DNA from 2 places in the Erwinia sp. BNK-24-b genome. Region 2 is predicted to be linked to the other one. Evidence: predicted binding sites of a transcription regulator. Region 2 holds the regulator's gene; the other holds the start of a gene.
What was found. The regulator LexA, encoded in region 2, represses DNA repair genes until DNA is damaged. The targets are predictions, from matches to a motif close to TNCTGTATGTACATACAGNA.
Positions count from the first base shown of each region.

Region 1: ACMGGR_RS11575 (metal-dependent hydrolase) is a predicted target of LexA. The motif match lies at 1,457-1,476, and genes of this name have one in related genera.

Region 1 covers NZ_CP179901.1:2,568,088-2,571,215, forward strand. Annotated here, with positions in the region: gene ACMGGR_RS11565 (YniB family protein) at 1-452, opposite strand, end outside; gene hxpB (hexitol phosphatase HxpB) at 616-1,287, shown strand; gene ACMGGR_RS11575 (metal-dependent hydrolase) at 1,496-2,086, shown strand; gene ACMGGR_RS11580 (L-cystine transporter) at 2,245-3,128, shown strand, end outside.
Region 2 covers NZ_CP179901.1:4,335,072-4,338,199, forward strand. Annotated here, with positions in the region: gene zur (zinc uptake transcriptional repressor Zur) at 1-428, shown strand, start outside; gene ACMGGR_RS20015 (CsbD family protein) at 576-785, opposite strand; gene lexA (transcriptional repressor LexA) at 1,272-1,880, opposite strand; gene ACMGGR_RS20025 (diacylglycerol kinase) at 1,983-2,345, opposite strand; gene plsB (glycerol-3-phosphate 1-O-acyltransferase PlsB) at 2,474-3,128, shown strand, end outside.

The sequences.
Region 1 (3,128 bases), 1.8 Mb from region 2:
AAAATGGTGTGGCGCGGTACCACTATCTTCTCTTCCAGCTGCTGGCGGCTGCGCCCTTCTTCACCTTTCGCCTTCTCTAAAATCATCTGATCTTCGATTCCCTCGCGAAGATGCCGCGACTGACGCCACATTCTTGCGCCAGACGCCTGTAGCGCCAGGCCGACAAAAATCAGGATATAGACTACCCAAAACAGCCAGTTTCCGCCCTGATTGAAATCCGGCACCGGTGAATTGTTCCAGAAAAAGTTCAGGAAACCGGTATTGAACCGCACCATATCAATCATGACGTGCGAAAAATCCTGCATTACCGCATTAATCCCTGCCTGTTTTTCACGGCTGACTTCTACAAAGCGCATCAGTGAAATCAGCGTGGAAACCAGCGCCGGAATAAAAATAATCCAGCCAGCGATGCGCTTAAGTACCGCGACCCGCCCAGCTTGTTGATAAGTCATGCTTTCTCCTGTCCTTATGCTGTGAGGCTGTTAGTTTACCTTTGGCTGGCAAACTCTGCCTGGAAAAATAATACCTTCAGGATGACGCACGCTTTAGCCTGCCACCCTGCCGCACCTTTAACTTCATGTTAATGTGTCAAAAAACGACTAACGGAGCCGCATTATGTCTTATTCACGTCCCGTACTTGCCGCAATTTTTGATATGGATGGGTTACTAATTGATTCAGAACCGTTATGGGAACAGGCGGAGCTGGATATTTTTGCCACGCTGGATGTCGACCTTTCCCGCCGCAGCGAGCTGCCGGACACGGTTGGCTTGCGCATCGATCAGGTTGTGCGGATGTGGTATGAAACTCTGCCCTGGAGCGGCCCCACTCAGGATGAGATCGCCCAACGTATTATTACTCGCGTTATTAACCTGATTGACGAAACGCGGCCGCTGCTGCCGGGCGTTGAGGCGGCACTCAAGCTCTGCCAGGCTGAGGGGCTGAAAATGGGTCTGGCTTCCGCCTCGCCGCTTTTTATGCAGGAACACGTGCTGGAGATGTTTGGCCTGCGCCACTACTTTGAGGTGCTGGCTTCGGCAGAGGGGCTTCCTTACAGCAAGCCGCATCCTCAGGTTTATCTTGATGCAGCGGCGCGTCTCGGCGTCGATCCGCTTAACTGCGTCACGCTGGAAGACTCTGTTAACGGTATGATTGCCACCAAAGCGGCGCGAATGCGTTCCATCACTGTACCTGCCCCTGTCCATGCCAGCGACGCGCGCTGGGCACTGGCGGATGTAAAGCTGGCCTCGTTAACTGAATTAAGCAGCCGTCATTTGTTGGGCAGTTAATACGGTGGCTGCCAGGCTCATTTCGGGTCTGGTAGCCCGCCCGGGTTATACGGTAGATCATCTTAAAAACGGTTATCAGCAGCGGTTTTCTTCTTAAGATAAAAAAGGCAGCCATCTATTCATCTTTCGTTACAGCGTAACGTGTTTATTCTACTGTATATATCACCTATACTGGATGAATTGACAGTTCTGCTACCGAGTGTTTTCCATGACGGCCGAAGGCCATCTTATTTTTGCTATCGCCAGCGCAATTTTTGCCAAACGAGCCGACTTAACGCCCGTTCTCGGCAGTGCCGACTGGTGGCATATTATTCCTGCCACGTTGCTTACCTGCCTGCTGCCGGATATCGATCACCCACGCTCGACGCTTGGTCAACGCTTTCGCTGGCTATCGCAGCCCATTGCGCGAGCGTTCGGCCATCGCGGCTTTACGCATAGTCTGCTGGCCGTGATCGGCGGCGTTATGCTGCTACGGCTACAGTTGCCAAAAGAGTGGGTACTGCCTGCGGATGTTTTTCAGGGGATGGTGCTGGGCTATCTAAGTCATATTGTTGCCGACATGCTGACGCCCGCAGGCGTTCCTTTGCTGTGGCCCTGCCGCTGGCGTTTTCGGCTGCCGCTGTTAAACAGCCGTAACGGTAACCAGCTGGAGCGGATGCTGTGCCTGGCGTTAGTTGGACTGGCAATGTGGTTCCCGGCAGGCGCGCCCTCTTTTGGTGCAAACAGCTGGCCGTTACAGGCGCTGGAGCAGGTACAGGATAACGTTAGCCGCTTTATAAATGCACGCCTTGCTCACTAAGCAGTCGATTTAACCCAATGAGTTATAAACTATTCCTTTTGATTATATAACGCCTTTTCGCCGAGCTGATACCATCGTCCCACAGCGTACCCGTTGCGCAATAATTCTATCTTACTGACGAAGCCAGCATAAAGCCTCGTTAAAACTGGAGATCCGGGATGAACCTTCCACTCATTGCAAACCTGGCAGCATTTATTGTGCTGCTGGTATTGCTGGCGAAAAGCGGTAACAAGAACTGGAGCCTGGCAAAAAAAGTCCTGCTGGGCCTGGCAACCGGCGTGTTGTTTGGCCTGGTTTTACATACTATTTACGGTGCCGACAGCGCCGTACTGAAAGAGTCTATCAGCTGGTTTAATATCGTCGGTAACGGCTATGTGCAGCTGTTGCAGATGATCGTTATGCCGCTGGTTTTTGCTTCTATTCTGAGCGCCGTCGCGCGGCTGCATAATGCCTCGTCGCTGGGCAAAATTAGCCTGTTAACGATTGGCGTATTGCTGTTCACGACCGCTATCTCGGCGCTGGTAGGCGTCTTTGTCACCTGGCTGTTTGGTCTTAACGCCAACGGTCTGGTTCAGGGCGCACAGGAAACCGCTCGTCTGGCCGCGCTGCAATCTACCTATATGGGGAAAGTAGCCGATCTTTCCACGCCGCAGCTGCTGCTCTCTTTCGTACCGAAAAATCCTTTTGCCGATCTGACCGGCGCGAACCCTACTTCTATTATCAGCGTGGTCATTTTTGCCGCTTTCCTGGGCGTGGCCGCACTGCATCTGCTGCGTGATGATAAGCCGAAAGGCGAACGCGTACTGGCGGCAATAGATGTGCTGCAGGCCTGGGTCATGAAGCTGGTTCGCCTGATCATGAAGCTGACGCCTTATGGCGTCATGGCGTTAATGACCAAGGTTGTCGCCAGCTCAAACCTGGCCGATATCATCAAGCTGGGCGGTTTTGTGGTTGCCTCCTATCTGGGGCTGGCAATCATGTTCGCCGTACACGCGCTGCTGCTGTCGGTAAACGGCGTGAACCCTAAGCGCTTCTTCCGCAA
Region 2 (3,128 bases):
AAGTGCTACGGCTAATGAGCCAGCATCACGGCGCAATCAGCGCTTACGATCTGCTGGACCTGCTACGCGCAAGCGAACCACAGGCCAAGCCGCCGACGATTTATCGCGCGCTGGATTTTTTGCTGGAGCAGGGGTTCGTGCATCGGGTGGAGTCGACCAACAGCTATGTGGTATGCCATCACTTTGAAGAGCCTTCACATACCTCGGCGATGCTAATCTGCGACCGCTGCGGGGCCGTGACTGAACAACATGCCGAAGGCGTAGAGGCTATTTTGAAGTCACTGGCAAAAAGCACGGGTTTTGCGCTGACCAATAGCGTTATTGAAGCACACGGTTTGTGCCTTAATTGCGTTGAAGTTGAAGCCTGCCAGCACCAGGATGAGTGCCAGCACGATCACACGGTTGTTGCCAAAAAGCGTGGCCGCTAAGTAGCTAACCCTTCAAATATATTTAAGCCATGTCTGACCAGTGTCAATGACGTGCCAAAGGCCATAAACAAACAAGGGCGGTGCCGTAAGCACCACCCTTGTTAAGCAGACTGATTATTTAGCCTGCCAGCGACTTACTTAACATCCTCAGAAGCGATGTTTATTCGTCGTTTCCCAGTCACCGAGTTCTTTTTCGGCCTGGTCTTTAGTGTAGCCATAGCGTTCCTGGATTTTACCTACCAGCTGATCGCGTTTGCCTTCAACGATGGTCATATCATCGTCGGTCAGCTTGCCCCACTTCTCTTTCACTTTACCTTTTAACTGCTTCCAGTTACCGCCGGCTTCGTCTTTATTCATCTTGTCTCTCCTTAACTTAGAACCTTAGGTGATAACAGCTTATCGTTACAGCAAAACGGCTGACAGCAACATAAAACGCTGCCTAAATGCTTAACGTACTAATAATTGTAGTAGATGATGGCGGTTTTGCATGGCGACCAGCAAAAAAAAGCGAAGCGGTGTGAAAGCAAAGGTAACAAGCCTGTACGACGTGCGGAGACAGTAGCCATTAAGAAAGACGGCAGTAGCAGTAGCAGTAGCAGTAGCAGTAGCAGTAGCAGTAGCAGTAGCAGTAGCAGTAGCAGTAGCAGTAGCAGTAGCAGTAGCAGTAGCAGTAGCAGTAGCAGTAGCAGTAGCAGTACAGCAAACACGGGGAAGGCAGTCACGGTCAAATGCCGTGTTAAAAGAAAGGAAAATCTGTGCTGCTAAGAGAAGATCTGAAACTCAGGAAAGCCGCAACGCGCCGTTATAGAAACGACGCGTGGAGAAATCACCAGAAGCGGTGGCTCAGAGCCAGTTACCGTTACGTATCACGCCAACCGCCAGGCCTTCAATTGAAAAGGTTTGCTGACGCAGGTCAACCACAATAGGCTGGAACTCGTTGTTTTCCGGCAGTAAATGAACGATGTTACCCTGCTTTTTCAGTCGCTTGACGGTAACTTCGTCATCAATACGCGCAACCACTACCTGACCGTTACGCACGTCCTGCGTTTTATGTACGGCCAACAGATCGCCATCCATAATACCGATGTCTTTCATCGACATGCCGCTAACGCGCAGCAGGAAATCGGCACCCGGCTTGAATAAATCCGGATCGACCTGGTAATGTCCTTCAATGTGCTGTTCCGCCAGCAGCGGTTCGCCCGCAGCCACACGGCCAATCAGCGGCAGGCCGTCTTCGTCTTCCATCATCAGGCGAATACCGCGTGATGCACCGGAAACGATTTCGATAACGCCCTTGCGCGCCAGCGCTTTAAGGTGCTCTTCAGCCGCATTCGGGGAACGGAAACCGAGCTGCGTAGCGATCTCTGCCCGCGTCGGCGGCATGCCGGTTTGGTTAATATGCTGGCGAATCAGGTCATAAACCTGTTGCTGCCTTGCCGTTAGTGCTTTCATCCCGCCCCCTGGTTGTTTATACAGTCACTTGTAAGTATATACAGGTATTTCGCCGTTGAAAACCTTAAGCTGTGCAAAAAACGACAATTACTTTACGGGCGTTCAGCGTGAAAGCAATATGCTCAGCCAGACGAAAACGGCCAGCAAGATAGCCAGCAGCACCGCCGCCGACCCCATATCCTTGGCGCGTCCGGACAGCTCGTGAAACTCGTTGCCCAACCTGTCGACCACGGCTTCAATGGCGCTGTTAAGCACTTCGACGATAATCACCAGCGCGACGGACCCGATCATCATGACTCTTGCCAGTACGCTGACGTCCAGCCAGCAGGCGATAATGACCGCAATCACTGCTGCCACCAGCTCCTGGCGAAAAGCGGCTTCATGCTGCCATGCCGCTCGTAATCCTTTCCACGAATAACCGGCAGCTTTGATAATCCGCGTGATACCGACGGCGTTATTTGTCATATCAAGGGAACCCTTTGTAATGTTTAACGTCAATGTCAGGGTAGCGCACATTTTGTAACATCACAGATCTCATGCAAGGATTCTGGTATGCTTGCGGCGCTTTGCTAACGAGAGGCTTCATGTTGTCTATGTCAGGTTGGCGTAAATTATATTATAAATTGTTGAATTTACCGGTAAAAATGCTGGTAAAGAGTAAGGCGATCCCCGCCGAGCCGGTCGCTGAACTGGGGCTCGATACGTCGCGCCCTATTATGTATGTACTACCGTATGATTCAAAGGCCGATCTGCTGGCGTTGCGCGAGCAGTGCCGCAAAGAAGATCTTCCCGATCCCTTAGATCCGCTGGAAATCGACGGTACGCTGCTGCCGCGTTACGTGTTTATCCACGATGGCCCGCGCGTGTTTCCTTACTATGCGCCGAATCTGGAATCCGTTAAAACGTTCCATGACTATCTGGATTTGCACCGTAGTCATCCTCTGCTTGATGTGCAGATGGTACCCGTTGCGGTGATGTTTGGCCGCGCACCAGGCCGCGAAGTTCAGGGCGAAAGCCAGCCGCATCTGCGCGTATTAAACGGTATCCAGAAGTTTATCGCCGTCCTGTGGCTGGGACGCGACAGCTTTGTGCGCTTTTCACCGATGGTGTCACTACGCCGGATGGCAACAGAGCACGGCACGGATAAAACTATCGCCCAGAAGCTGGCACGCGTAGCCAGAATGCATTTTGCCCGCCAGCGCCTGGCGGCGATTGGCCCGCGCCTGCCCGTTCGTCAGGATTTGTTCA